Linked DNA regions of Rhizobium sp. N324. The protein of the gene in region 2 interacts with the protein of the main gene of each other region in a pairwise test. Links are inferred from orthologs where the notes say so. Each region holds a gene or a part of one and is shown on either strand. Other genes may lie near its edges.

Evidence for each region. Proteins that work in one complex are often made in the same cells at the same time.
Region 1: the proteins of AMK05_RS20575 (region 2) and AMK05_RS02620 interact in binary tests that used the Escherichia coli proteins (3 or more experiments, as listed by UniProt). The link is inferred for Rhizobium sp. N324 from one-to-one orthologs.

The regions. Positions count from the first base shown.
Region 1 is NZ_CP013630.1:529,232-535,813, reverse strand. What follows is about bases 1,169-4,017. They hold AMK05_RS02620 (ABC transporter permease), read left to right. Parts: upstream 1,169-1,934; coding sequence 1,935-3,101; downstream 3,102-4,017. Other genes in these bases: AMK05_RS02615 (ABC transporter ATP-binding protein), read left to right, coding at 3,098-4,017; osmF (glycine betaine ABC transporter substrate-binding protein OsmF), read left to right, coding at 1,169-1,847. Outside these bases: AMK05_RS02630 (LysR family transcriptional regulator), read right to left, coding at 1-516; more of osmF, read left to right, coding at 939-1,168; more of AMK05_RS02615, read left to right, coding at 4,018-4,042; AMK05_RS02610 (ABC transporter permease), read left to right, coding at 4,039-4,788; AMK05_RS02605 (VOC family protein), read left to right, coding at 4,836-5,231; AMK05_RS02600 (glycoside hydrolase family 2 protein), read left to right, coding at 5,241-6,582.
Region 2 is NZ_CP013630.1:4,268,586-4,276,695, forward strand. Bases 5,289-8,110 are described here. They hold AMK05_RS20575 (BolA family protein), read left to right. Parts: upstream 5,289-6,468; coding sequence 6,469-6,753; downstream 6,754-8,110. Other genes in these bases: cobS (cobaltochelatase subunit CobS), read right to left, coding at 5,289-5,439; AMK05_RS20570 (J domain-containing protein), read right to left, coding at 5,749-6,366; AMK05_RS20580 (HlyC/CorC family transporter), read right to left, coding at 6,795-8,105; aroB (3-dehydroquinate synthase), read right to left, coding at 8,105-8,110. Outside these bases: rpmB (50S ribosomal protein L28), read left to right, coding at 1-129; AMK05_RS20545 (VUT family protein), read left to right, coding at 240-875; AMK05_RS20550 (ATP-binding protein), read right to left, coding at 882-1,448; AMK05_RS20555 (esterase-like activity of phytase family protein), read right to left, coding at 1,506-2,516; cobaltochelatase subunit CobT, read right to left, coding at 2,533-4,434; more of cobS, read right to left, coding at 4,447-5,288. UniProt on the Escherichia coli protein: Transcriptional regulator that plays an important role in general stress response. Has many effects on cell morphology, cell growth and cell division. Acts by regulating the transcription of many genes, including dacA (PBP-5), dacC (PBP-6), ampC and mreB.

The DNA of each region.
Region 1 (6,582 bases), 3.7 Mb from region 2 along the record:
GCTGATCGTCGTGAAGATCTGGTAGGCACGCCTGCCCTCCTCCGTCAGCACCGAGCCATGCGCCTGCCGCTCGAACAGCCGGTGACCCAGAAATTTCTCCAGATTGGCAAGCTGAAGCGAAAGCTGCGGCTGACCCAGGCGAAGGCGGCGCGCGGCACGATTGATGCTGCCCTGATCGGCGACTTCGAGAAACCGCTCGATGGTGACGATCTTGACGGAAATGCGCGATGCCCAGGCCGCGGCGGCGTCGGCGGCCGCGGCATCATGACCGGTGAATTGACCGAGCTCACCGATCGCGGCGGTGATCGGCGCCAGGCCATCCAGTACTCGGCCGCTGGCAAGCAGCGTCACCAGTTCGCCGGATGCGCGTTCCGTTAGCTTGATCGCCAGTTCGGTCTCGAGATGGCGGATCGCCGTCGAGACGGTGGAAGGCGACAGCTGGAAACGCCGCGCCGTCTTACGGACCGAACCGGAGGTGAGGACATGATGGCTTATGAACAGGGCACCGAGATGCAAATCTCTCCCTCCGGAAAGCGCTGGAAAAACCGGACGATATGGTGTGTTCACGAAAAAAGATATCCCTGCATCAGCAGAGCCGGACTATCGTTTCCACCATAAGAAATCCGGGCGGCGGCAATCCGCGCAAGAGCACCGGACCATCGTGGAAACACGCAAGGGGACAAAAACAAATCGCGCCGGCCCTGGAAAAGGGAATGCGTTTTCGCGCGCGGAGGCGCATTCGCCGCCATAATCGTGCCGCGACGGCAAATACTGGAGGGGGCTTGCATCGATTTTTCGAGCGTGCACGCTATTTCCATGACGCACGCAATTCCGGCATGGCGGCCCCTGTGGTCCCGGTGCCGGCGGATTTTCTGCGTGCGCAGGCCTCCCGCCGAGGTTTGCGCCATTTTCAACGGTGTTAACGAAGGGGACTTTCCATGCTGAAGAAACTCGCACTCGCCGTCTCGCTCTCCGCCTTCGCGGCGGGTGCGGCCCATGCCGCGGATGTCGTCGTCTCGTCGAAGATCGACACGGAGGGCACGCTGCTCGGCAATGTCATCGCACTTGCGCTCGAAGCCAACGGCATCAAGACGCAGGACCGCATCGCGCTCGGGGCCACGCCGGTCGTGCGCAAGGCGATCACTGCAGGTGAAATCGACATCTATCCCGAATATACCGGCAATGCCGGCTTCTTCTTCAACAAGGCCGATGACGCCGCCTGGAAGAATATCGACCAAGGTTATGAACTGGCGAAGAAGCTCGATTACGATGCCAACAAGATCGTCTGGCTGACGCCGTCGCCGGCTAACAACACCTGGGCGCTCGCCGTGCGCAACGACGTCGCCGAGCCGAACAAGCTGAAGAGCCTCACCGACTTCGGCAAGTGGGTTGCCGGCGGCGGCAGCGCCAAGCTTGCGGCGTCTTCCGAATTCGTCAATTCGGCCGGCGCGCTTCCCGCCTTCCAGACCACCTACGGTTTCCAGCTGAAGCCCGACCAGATGGTCGTGCTCTCCGGCGGCGACACGGCGGCGACGATCAAGGCGGCAGCAGACCAGACGAACGGCGTCAACACCGCCATGGTCTACGGCACGGACGGCGCGATCGAAGCGGCCGAACTGACGGTTCTCGAAGACGACAAGAACGTGCAGCAGGTCTATGCACCGACGCCGATCATCCGCGAAGAGGTGCTGAAGGCCAATCCGAAGATCGAGGAAGTGCTTTCGCCGATCTTCAAGAGCCTGACCGCCGACGAGTTGCGCAAGCTCAACGCCAAGATCCAGGTCGATGGCGAGCCGGCGAAATCCGTCGCAGAAGCCTATCTCAAGGAAAAAGGCTTCCTGAAATAATCATCGCTCGCTCCGCCCGACTGCGGGCGGAGCCTCCCTTTGCTGATAGGGTTGGCCGGACGGGACTGGTCAGACAGGGTTGATTTGATGGAAGAAACCTCAGCGGTCCGCAGGCTGGACCGGCTCGGCGTGGTTCTGGTGGCGGGCGGCATTGCGGCGACGGCATTGATGCCCTTCATCTACGTCAAGGCGAACCGCATTGCCGCCGGCAAGCCGATGCTGCTGACGCAGCTTCTTCCCCAGCCCTCCGTCGTCATCCTGACCGCGCTTCTCATTCTCACCGGCTTCGCCGCGCTGTTTCTCCGCAGCGCAATGGCGCGGCTCGTCATCGCCACAATCTGCCTCGCGGCGCTGGTCGTTGCGATCGGCCTCACCTCGACTGCGGCGACGCCGCCCGGCAGCACCGTGGCGCGCATGACGCCCGGCGGCGGTTTCTGGGTGCTGTTTGCGGTGATCGGGCTCGTCATCTCCGATGCGCTGGTGAAGATAAGGCTGGCGCCGTGGATGCGGGTCGCAGCGCTTGCGGCCTATACGGCGCTGCTCTTCATCTCGCTGTCTTCAGGCCTGCTCGACAGCCTGTCGATCATGAAGGAATTTTCGACGCGGGCGCCGCAGTTCGAGACCGAGGCACTCTCGCATCTGCTGCTCGCCTTCGGCTCGCTTGCCATTGCCATCATCCTCGGCCTGCCGCTCGGCATCCTCTGCTTCTGGGTGCCGAAGCTGCGGGCGATCGTGCTGCAGGGCTTGAGCCTGATCCAGACCATCCCGAGCCTGGCGCTCTTCGGCCTCTTGATGCTGCCGCTCGGTTATCTCGCCACCCATGTGCCGCTGGCATCAGCGATCGGCATTCGCGGCATCGGCACGGCGCCTGCCTTGATCGCACTTGTGCTCTATTCGCTGCTGCCGATCGTCGCCAATACCGTCGTCGGCCTGCAGGGCGTCGATCCTTCGGTGCGCGATGCGGCGGCCGGCATGGGGCTGACGCGCCGGCAGATCCTCACCGGCATCGACATGCCGCTCGCCTTTCCCGTCATCCTCACCGGCATCCGCATCGTGCTGGTGCAGGCGATCGGCATGGTGACGATCGCGGCGCTGATCGGCGGCGGCGGCTTCGGCATCTTCATCTTCCAGGGCCTCGGCCAGACGGCCATGGATCTCGTCCTGCTCGGCGCCGTGCCGACCGTCTTCTTCGCCTTTTCATCGGCCGTCATCCTCGATGCGGTCATCGACAGCATTCGGGGATCCGCCGCATGAGCATGATCGAGATCAGCAACGTCACCAAGCGCTATGGCGCCGCCACCGTCGTCGACAATGTCTCGATGCAGGTCGAAAAGGGTGAGATCACCGTCATCGTCGGCACGTCGGGCTCCGGCAAATCGACGCTGATGCGGATGATCAACCGGCTGGTGCCGATCACCGAGGGCCAGATCTTCGTCGGCGGGCAGAACGTCATGGACGTCGAGGTGACCGAGCTTCGCCGCCGGATCGGCTACGCCATCCAGGGGCACGGCCTTTTCCCGCACCGCACCGTGGCGCAGAATATCGCCACCGTGCCGCAGCTTCTCGATTGGGATTCCGCACGTATTTCCAGGCGCGTCGAGGAACTGCTCGGGCTGTTCAATCTCGATCCGGCAAACTTCGCCGACAAATATCCGCACCAACTGTCCGGCGGCCAGCAGCAGCGCGTCGGGGTCGCCCGGGCGCTGGCGGCAGAACCGGAACTGCTGTTGATGGACGAACCCTTCGGGGCGCTCGATCCCGTCATCCGCGGCAAAGCACAGGACGACCTGCTGGCGATCCAGAAACAGTTCGGCACCACCATCATTCTCGTCACCCACGACATGGACGAGGCCTTCCATCTCGGCAACCAGATCGCTGTGATGAGCGAGGGCCGGCTGCTGCAATGCTCGACCCCGGAAAAGATCCTCACCGAACCCGCCGATCCCTTCGTCCAGCAATTGACCGGCACCTCCGACCGGGCGCTGAAGCTGATGTCGCTGCTGCCGCTGAAGGAGAGCATGGAACCGGCCAAGAGCGGGCTTGCCTATGCCCTGCCGCAGTCGCTCAGCCTGCGCGACGCGCTCGCCGAAATGATCTGGCAGGGGGTCGACGAGGCGGCGGTGCAGGATGGCGAAAAGGCGCCGGTGGGATCGATTTCGGTGACGCGGCTGCTCGAACTGGGCCGCAAGGCATGAAACTCCTCGTCGCCAATCTCTTCCGCCTGGCGGCGCTCGCCCTGCTGTTGATCCTGCTGTTCAGGACCGAGTGGCTTTCCTTCCTGCTGACGCCGCTGACCAGCAACAATGCGCCGGCCGTCTATACGCAGAACAGCCTTGCCTCGCTCGCCGCCGGCCATCTGCAGCTCGTCATCGGATCGATCGTCTGCAGCGCCGTGCTCGCCGTGCTCGGCGGCATCTTCGTCACCCGCGAAAGCGGCGCGGATTTCCTGCCGCTGTCGCGGGCGATTGCCAATGCCGGGCAGACCTTTCCGCCGGTCGCGGTGCTGGCGCTCGCCGTGCCCGCCACCGGCTTCGGCGCCATGCCGACGCTGATCGCGCTGTTTCTCTACGGCCTGCTGCCGATCTTCGAAAACACCGTCGCCGGCCTCAAACAGGTGTCGCCGCAGGTGCTCGATGCCGCCGACGGCATGGGCATGAGTGCCACGCAGCGGCTGTTGCGCGTCGAACTGCCGCTCGCCCTGCCGCTGATCCTCGAAGGACTGAAGGTCGCCACCGTCATCAATATCGGCACGGCGACGATCGGCTCGACGGTGGCGGCAAAGGGCCTCGGCGAGGTGATCATCGCCGGGCTGATTTCCGACAATACCGCCTTCATCCTGCAGGGCGGGCTGATCGTCGGCCTGATGGCGGTGCTGATCTATGATGCCATGGGCCTTGTCGAAGCGGCGATCACCCGAAGAATCGGCTTGCGCCCGGCGTGAAAGGACCGCTACCAAGACTGCTGTGACCGAAAGAATGGGAGGCAGAATTGGCAAAGATGATCCACTCGATGATCCGCGTTCTCGACGAGGCGCGCTCGGTCGCATTCTACAGCAAGGCCTTCGGCCTTTCGGTCGCCGACCGCGTCGATTTCGAAACCTTCACGCTGATCTATCTCAGCAATGCAGAGACCGGCTTCGAACTGGAGCTGACGGTCAACAAGGGCCGGAGCGAACCCTACGATCTGGGCAATGCCTACGGCCATCTCGCCGTCTCCGTCGAGGAGGTGACCGTCGAGCGTGAACGGCTGTCGAAGCTGGGGCTGAAGCCGGGTCAGCTGGTGGAACTCAACCGCGACGGCAAACTCTTCGGCCTGTTCTTCTTCGTCACCGATCCCGACGGCTACAAGATCGAAGTGCTGCAGCGTCACGGCCGGTTTCTCTAGGAATATTTGATGATCGAAAAGACCGAGCTCAATTCCGGCTGGACGCTTCACTGCAACGATACAGGAAGACCGGGCCTGCCTGATACGATCCCCGCGACGGTGCCGGGCTGCGTGCACCTCGACCTTCTCGCCAGCCGGCTGATCCCCGATCCCTATATCGACGTCAACGAGATCACCAACGACTGGATCGGCAAGACCGACTGGACCTATCGCTGCACGTTCGAGGCCGTGCCTGATGATGGCAGGGTGCAGGAACTCGTCTTCGACGGGCTCGATACGGTCGCAGTGATTGCGCTGAACGGCGAAGAGGTCGGCCGCAGCTTCAACATGCATCGCACCTATCGTTTCGATGTTTCCGGGCTTCTGAAAACAGGCGCCAACGAACTCACCGTCAGCTTCCGCTCCGCCTACGCCTATGGCGCGGAGATGGAAAAACACTACGGCTACCGGCCCAACAATTATCCGGGACCGGGCAATCTGATGCGCAAGATGGCCTGCAACTTCGGCTGGGACTGGGGGCCGACGCTGGTGACGGCGGGCCTGTGGAAACCGGTCAGGCTGGAAAGCTGGGATCGGGCGCGGCTTGCCGAGACAAGGGTTTCGGCAACGCTTGCCGGTGGCGACGGGCTGGTGAAGATCCATGCGAAGGTGGCGCGTCATGGCGAGGTGAAGCCGTGCCGGCTGGTCGCGACGCTCGGCGGCGTGACGACGACGGTTGCGATCGGCGCCGGAGAAGACATAGCCGCCTTCGAGCTTCGCCTGCCCTCGCCAAAACTCTGGTGGCCGCATCATCTCGGCGCCCAGCCGCTCTATCCCCTGACGCTCGAACTGATCGACGATGCCGGCGGCGATCCGCTCGACACCTATCAGCGGGAACTCGGTTTCCGTTCGCTGAGGCTCGACACCGCAGCTGACGCGCATGGCTCGGCCTTCACCTTCGTCATCAACGACGTGCCGCTGTTCATCGCCGGCGCGAACTGGATTCCCGACGATTGTTTCCCCTCGCGGGTGACGGCCGAGCGCTACGCCGCGCGGATCGAGGAGGCGAAGGCCGCCAATATCCACATGCTGCGCGTCTGGGGCGGCGGTATCTTCGAGCGCGACGAATTCTACGAGGCCTGCGACCGCATGGGCATGCTGGTCTGGCAGGATTTCCTCTTTGCCTGCGCCGCCTATCCCGAGGAGGAGCCGCTGAAGAGTGAGGTCGAGGCCGAAGTGCGCGACAACGTCGTGCGGCTGATGCCGCATGCCTCGCTGGTTCTCTGGAACGGCAACAACGAAAACATCTGGGGCTTCGACGAATGGGGCTGGCGGCCGATCATCAAGGCCGGCGAGACGTGGGGGCTCGGCT
Region 2 (8,110 bases):
TCGGTCGAGCATCGCGGTGGCCTCGATGCCTTCCTGCTCAAGGCCAGCGAAACCGAGCTGTCGATGCGCGCGCGCCTGCTGCGCCGCCAGATCGTCAAGAAGACCGCCGAAGCGGCTGTTGCTGCCTAAGCTTCTGCTCTTCTTTCACACGGCTTCGAAAGGCTTGCACGGATGACCTCCGGTCAAGCCTTTTGTTTTGCCTGAGCACTCCAACTGGTGGCATCACCCAGGATAAAAAAATGCTGAAGACCCGCTATACCATTGCCTATGTCGCACTGATGACGCTCGTCGTCGTCGCCTCCAACTTCCTCGTCCAGTTTCCGCTGAACGCCGAAGTCGCCGGCATCAACCTCGCCGACATCCTGACCTGGGGCGCCTTTTCCTATCCGGTCGCCTTCCTGATCACCGATCTGACCAACCGCCAGTTCGGCCCGCAGGCCGCCCGCAAGGTCGTCCTTGCTGGCTTCGTCGTCGGCGTGACGCTGTCCTTCTTCACCTCGGTGCCGCGCATCGCCATTGCCTCCGGCTCGGCCTATCTCGCCGGCCAGCTGCTCGATATCGCCGTCTTCAACCGCCTTCGCCGCCAGGCCTGGTGGCGCGCCCCGCTCGTCGGCTCGCTGATCGGCTCGGCGCTCGATACGGTGATGTTCTTCTCGCTGTCCTTCGCCGCATTTTTCGTCTTCCTCGGCCCGAACGAACCCTTCGCGCTTGAGGCGGCTCCCATCCTCGGCGTCTTCGCGGCTGAGGCGCCGCGCTGGATCTCCTGGGCGCTCGGCGATTTCGCCGTCAAGATGATCGTCGGCCTCGTCATGCTCTTGCCCTATGGCGCGTTGATGAACGTGCTGCGGCCGATGCAGGCCGCCCGCGCCAGCTAAGTTAACTTAAGGACGCCGCCGAGCCGCTCCGGCGGCGATGGCGGGATGCAGAAGGACCTGCGCGGCCAGTTCGTCGATCTCAAGCGATGAATCGAGGCGCAGCACCGGCGCCGTCTGCGTTTCCAGCCACTGCTCATGCGCGGAAAGACTGCGGCGTTCGGGCCCGGCCGTGTCGTAACTTGCCGCCCATTCCAGGAATTGCCCGCTTTTGACTTCCATGTCGCCGCCCGGCCCGATCCTGTCGCCGTATCGGGCGGTCTCCCGCGCCCGGATGCGCGCCATCCGGAGCTCCGGCTCGATCCTGAGGAAGACGATCAGATCGTAAAGCGGCTCGAGCGGCCCGCCCCATTTCAGCGCCGATCCTGATAGAACCCAGCCGCCGGGCCGGCCCGTCTCCTCGAGCAGCAGCTGGATGCGCTGATCGGCATCCCGCGGCATCGTGAACGGCGGATCGGTCGGCAGCCAGAAGAAGTCGTCGGTGTCGAGATGGGCGATATCGAGCCTGTCGGCGAGCGCAAGACCGAGCGATGTCGTGCCGGAACCGGACGCGCCCATGACATGAATGCGCACCATGATCGTCTCCGAAGCAGCTTCCCCGTGCAGCAGGCGGGATAGCCGAGGCATATGACGTCAATTTGACGCCGGTCGCTCAGAGAGCCGGAATTCCAGCATCAGGTTGCGCTGCAGGAGCGAATGATTGTCGTCCGACACCAGGATGATATGGGTGGTGCCGTCGGCGGCCTGGAAGGCGTCGAGCCCTTCCATATTGTCGATCTGAGAGTTGAAGTTGCCTTCGAGCAGCAAGTCGCCGTCGACGACAGCCCCGGGCTTGATATCGGCGCCCCTGACGCGCCGAAGGCGCATGCCGATGCCTTCGGCCATGTTGAAGCGGCGCTCCAGGAGCAGCAAGTCGCCGTTCGGCAGGAAGGCGCCGTCGGTGACGTCGAAGCTGCCGTCGCGGGCGACCGCGAAGCGCCCTTTCAGCGGCCCGCTCAAAATGGCCGCCAGCCGGTTGCCGTCGCTGTCGAGACCACGTTCGGAGACGATGACCACGCCGCCCTTGAGCGGGCTCGATGCGGGCGCCACGGCGATGGTCTCGATGCCGCGGTTCTCGCTCAGCATCTTGCGAGGAATGAGGATCGGCAAAGTAGCGATCGCGCTCGATTCGGCAAAACCCGGATCGGGGTAGACATCGACGCGGTGATCCTGCTCGAAGGAGACCAGGATCCGGTCGCCGTCGAACGCCAGGCCCTCGGCATCCATATGGCCCTTGCCCTCGAAGCTGCGCCCGGCACTGTTCTTCATCGGGGTGATCTCGACATCGGCAAGGCCGGAAAGCCTGCCCTTGACGTCGCGCTCGATACTGCCGGTCAGCCATTGGCCGGTGTCGAGCACCACAACGAAATGTTTTTGATCCTGCCGGAAGCGGATGGAGGAGAGCGAGCCGAACAGCGCTTTGCTGGAAACCATCTCCAGGCCGCCGAGAAATTCCAGCGAGCCGAATGTCGTCTGCGAAGAGCCGATCTTGAAATCGGAGATTTGCCGGCTAATGATCGGCACGTCGCTCGCCCATGCGGGGCAAGCGCCGGCGGCGATACAGAAAGCGATCAACGCCGCACTGCAAAGGCGCTTACCAGCCAAGTTTCCTTCAGCGGCGTCAGCCGGCACGACGGAGCCGGCCGCCGCGCGGCTGGGTCGATTGATCTTCGAACAGAGAGGCGAGCTGTTCGGTCATCGCGCCGGCGAGCTCGTCGGCGTCGACAATCGTCACGGCGCGGCGATAATAGCGCGTCACGTCGTGCCCGATGCCGATCGCCAGCAATTCCACAGGCGAACGGGTCTCGATCTGCTCGATGACGGCGCGCAGGTGCCGTTCGAGATAATTGCCCGGATTGACCGACAGCGTCGAATCGTCGACCGGCGCACCGTCCGAGATCATCATCAGGATGCGGCGCTGCTCGCGACGGGCGAGCAGGCGATTATGCGCCCAGATCAGCGCCTCGCCGTCTATATTTTCCTTGAGCAGCCCCTCGCGCATCATCAGCCCGAGATTGGCGCGTGCCCGCCGCCACGGCGCATCGGCCGATTTGTAGATGATGTGGCGGAGATCATTGAGGCGTCCCGGCGTCTGCGGCTTGCCGCCGGCAAGCCAGCTTTCCCGCGCCTGCCCGCCCTTCCAGGCCTTCGTGGTGAAGCCGAGAATCTCGACCTTGACGCCGCAGCGCTCCAGCGTGCGGGCGAGAATATCGGCGCAGGTGGCCGCAACCGTGATCGGCCGGCCGCGCATCGAGCCGGAATTGTCGATGAGCAGGGTGACGACGGTGTCGCGGAACTGCGTATCGCGCTCCATCTTGAAGGAAAGCGCCTGCATCGGATCGATGATGATGCGCTGCAGCCGGGCCGGATCGAGATAGCCCTCTTCCAGGTCGAAATCCCAGGAGCGGTTCTGCTGTGCCATCAGGCGGCGCTGCAGCCGGTTGGCGAGGCGGCCGACCGCGCCCTGCAGATGCGCCAGCTGCTTGTCGAGGAAGGCGCGCAGGCGCTCCAGTTCGGCGGCGTCGCAGAGTTCCTCGGCGGTGATGATCTCGTCGAATTCTTCGGTAAAGACGTGATAATCGACCTTCTCATTGAAATCCGAGAAAGGCGTGTTCGGACGGCGGGTCTCGCCCGGCGTTTCCGAATCGTCCTCGCCCTCTTCCATCATGTCGTCGTCGGAGATTTCGGCGCCTTCGGTCTCGCCGTCCTCCATCTGCTCGTCGGCGACTTCGCTATCCTCGACGGGGGCGGCATCGGTGCCGGCATCCTCGTCGACCTCGTCCTGATCCTGCTCGTCGCCGCTCGGCTGGTCTTCCTGATCCGACTGGTCATCATTGTCGGCGTCGCTGTCATCGTCGCCGTATTCCTCGGCCATTTCCATGGCCGACAGCATGTTGCGGACGACCTTGGCGAAGGCCTGCTGATCGTTGATCGCGCCCGACAGATTGTCGAGTTCGGCTCCCGCCTTGTCCTCAATAAAGTTGCGCCAGAGGTCGAGCACCTTGCCGGCGGAGGCCGGCGGGCGCTGGCCGGTCAACTTCTCGCGCACCATCATCGCGACGGCTTCGCCGACCGGTGCGTCTTCCTGGCGCTCGATGCCGGTGAAATTCGCCTTGGAATATTTCTCGTCGGTCATGGAGCGCAGGTTCGACGCCATGCCCTCCATGCGCAGCGCGCCGATCGATTCGACGCGCGCCTGCTCGACGACATCGAAGATCGCCCGGGCGTCCGAGCCCTGCGGCGCCATCGTCGCGTGCATCTTCTCGTCATGGCAGGCAAGGCGCAGCGCCATGGAATCGCCGAGCCCGCGGGTGACCGCCAGCTCATGCGCCGTCGGCCGCTTGGAAAGCTCCGGCAGCCGGATGCGCTCGCCGGTCATCCCGGGCCGTTCGTTGGCGAAGGTCACCTCGACATCGCCGTCGCCGGCGACCGAGCGCACGCAGCCGGTTATCGCCCGGCGCAATGGCTCGACGTCGACGGGCGCGCCGGGCTTAGCTTTCGAATTGTCACCGCGAGCTGCCATGATCGGTCGGTCTTAAGCTCCGAGAACGATATTGGCGGCACTTTCCTTCAGCTCGACCCCGAAGGCGCGCTGATAGTGCTCGGCGACCAGCGGGCGCTCCAGTTCGTCGCACTTGTTGAGGAAGGTGACGCGGAAGGCGAAGGCGAGATCGCCGAAGATCTCGGCATTCTCGGCCCAGGTGATGACGGTACGCGGGCTCATGACGGTGGAGAGATCGCCGTTCATGAAGGCGGCGCGCGTCAGGTCGGCGACACGGACCATCTTCGACACGGTCTCGCGGCCTTCCCTGTCCTTGCCGAAGCTCTTCACCTTGGCGGCGACGATGCCCACTTCGTGATCATGCGGCAGATAATTCAGCGTCGTCACGATCGACCAGCGGTCCATCTGCGCCTGGTTGATCTGCTGCGTGCCGTGATAAAGGCCGGTCGTGTCACCGAGGCCGATCGTATTGGCGGTCGCAAACAGGCGGAAGGCCGGGTGCGGCCGGATGACGCGGCTCTGGTCGAGCAGCGTCAGGCGGCCGGAGGATTCCAGCACGCGCTGGATGACGAACATCACATCGGGACGGCCGGCGTCATACTCGTCGAAGACGAGCGCGACATTGTGCTGATAGGCCCAGGGCAGGATGCCGTCCTTGAATTCGGTGATCTGCAGCCCGTCCTTGATGACGATCGCGTCCTTGCCGACCAGATCGATACGGCTGACATGGCTGTCGAGGTTGATGCGCACGCAGGGCCAGTTGAGGCGCGCCGCCACCTGCTCGATATGCGAGGACTTGCCCGTGCCGTGATAGCCGGAGATCATCACGCGGCGGTTATGGGCGAAGCCGGCCAGAATGGCGAGCGTCGTCTCGCGGTCGAACAGGTAATCGGGGTCGAGATCCGGCACATAGGCGTCGCCCTTGCTGTAGGCGGGAACGCGGATGTCGGAATCGATACCGAAGGTCTCGCGGACCGAAACGGTGGTATCGGGCAGTTCTGCTATATCAAGGTCGATCTTGCTCATCATGTCTCCAAGGCGGGTGATGCCACCCAGCCATACTGTCTCAGGCCATGTCGCAACCGTGACGCCGCGATCTAATTCCGCGCCCGTCCAGGTCGGAACGTCGGCGATACTTCTCCGGGACTGAAACGAAACCTCGGCGGGATGATGTCCGCGTGCGAGCATTCTTGAAAGAGTCCCGGACAAGAAACGCCGCGTCCGGAAGGTCGGCGGAGGCGATGTCGGGAAAACGCACAAATATGAGCCGCGTTTGCCTGCGGCCTCAGCCGATTTGGACCATACCCGATTGAAGCCCAAGAGCAAGGACGGGAATTAACAAAAACCGTTCTGCTTCAACAATTGATAGGCCTGGATGACGGCGCGGAAACGCTCTTCCGAGCCGCGGTCGCCGCCATTGGCATCCGGGTGGTGCTTCTTGACCAGTTCCTTGTACCGGCTCTTGATCTCGGCCGACGTCGCATTGGCGTCGAGACCCATCGTATCGAAGGCCTTGCTTTCCAGCGACTTCAGCTTGCGCGCCTGCGGAAAACGCGGCCCGCTGCCCTTGCCGCCTTCCTTGACGAAGCCGAAGGGATCGCGAACGCGGCTATAGGCGCCCGAGCGCACCTCCGAATGCAGCGGGCTATCCTTCGCCGACTTGTTGACGCCGACCGTCCAGGTCGGCCGGTGGCCGGTGATCGCCTCTTTCTGGTAGCGGGCGATCTCGCCGTCCGACAGACCGGAGAAATAATTATAGCCCTTGTTGTAGTCCTTGACGTGCTCGAAGCAGAACAAAAAGAACTGGCCTTCCGCATTGCGTCCGACAGGAGCGCGATGCAAGCCTTTCTTGTCGCAGCCGTCCCACTGACAGGTAGGCGGCGCCTGTTCTGCCTCCGGCTGGCGTTTGCGGCGTGTTCGGATGCTATCGAAGTATTTTGAATCAAGTGTCATGACGGCGCTAATTATGAGGCTGTCGCGACGCGACAACAAGAATTGACAAATGGGTTTGTTGCTGGCTTGGTGGGAACCCTTTTCGCGAAGCAGCAAGACCGGATGATGACCCTGCGAACCCGCATCGAAGAAAAACTCGTCGAAGCCTTCGCGCCGGAGCGCCTGAGCGTCATCGACGAAAGCCATCTGCATGCCGGCCATCAGCCCGATATCACGGGAACCGGCGAAACCCATATGCGGGTGAGAATCGTCTCGGCCAAGTTCGCCGGCCTGTCGCGGCTGGCGCGCCACCGGGCGATCACCGAGCTGTTGAAACCGGAACTCGATGCCGGCCTGCATGCGCTGGCCGTCGAACCGGCAGCACCTGGCGAGCCGACGCGCTGGTAGCAGCGCCTATATGGAGATCGATCACCCGCAATCCAAGTCGGTCAGGCCGGTTTTGCGCCGTCTTCTCCGGCGGGGCGGATGCGCAGCTTGGTGATGCGGTTCTTCTCCCGCTTCATGACGATGAAGCGCTTGCCGTAAAAGGTGAAGGCCTGGCGCTCTTCCGGGATGGTCATCGATTCATGGATGACCAGGCCGGCAATCGTCGTCGCCTCCTCGTCGGGCAGGTGCCAGTCGAGCGCGCGGTTCAAGTCGCGGATCGGCACGCCGCCGTCGACGACGACCGAACCGTCGGCCTCCTGGCGCACGCCCTGGATCTCGATATCGTGCTCGTCGGAAATATCGCCGACGATTTCCTCAAGAATATCCTCCAGCGTGACGATGCCCTGCACCTCGCCATATTCGTCGACGACGACGGCGAAATGCTGCTTGCGGCGCAGGAAGGCGTTGAGCTGATCTTCCAGATTGGTGCTGTCGGGCACGAACCACGGCTTCTGCGCGATTTTGACGATGTCGAGGTTCTGCGGCTCCATGTTCGGCTCGGCAAGCGCGCGCAACAGGTCCTTGGCATGGACGACGCCGATGATGTTGTCGATCGTGCCGCGCCACAAGGGCATGCGCGTATAGGGACTTTCGAGAATGGCGCGCACCACCGCCTCGGGCGGATCGTCGGCGTTGATCGCCCGCATCGCAGTGCGGTGGACCATGATGTCGGAGAGTTCGAGCTCGCCGAGATCGAGCACGCCGCCGAGCCGGTCGCGGTCGGCCTTCACCACCGATCCCTCGCGGTGCAGGAGGTCGACGGCGCCGCGCAGCTCCTCATGCGCCGTCAGCATCGATACCTCCCGCGAGAGATTGATGCCAAACAGGGCCAGGATCCGCCGGACGATCGCATTGACGAAGGAGGAGATCGGGCCGACGACGAGAACGAAGAGCCTGGCCGGCATGGCGATGGCAAGCGCGAAGCGGTCGGGTGTCGAAATCGCCCAGCTCTTCGGCAGCACTTCGGCGAAGATGACCAGGATGACGGTCATGGCGAGCGTCGCCAGCGCCACGCCGGAACTGCCGAACAGCCCGAGGAACAGGCTGGTGGCGATCGACGACGACAGGATATTGGCGAGATTGTTGCCGATCAGCAGCGCGCCGATCAGCCGGTCGCGCCGCTCGATCAGCTGCCGGACGAGGCCGGCGCGTTCGTCACCGTTGACTTCAAGCGTATGGATACGGCTGCGCGAAACCGCGGTCAGCGCGGTTTCCGAGCCGGAAAAGAAGGCGGACATCAGCACGAGCGCCGTGATCGAAAGGATCTCCGGCCAATATGTCGCAAGAAATGCCAGAGCGCCTTCGACGGTCATCAGGG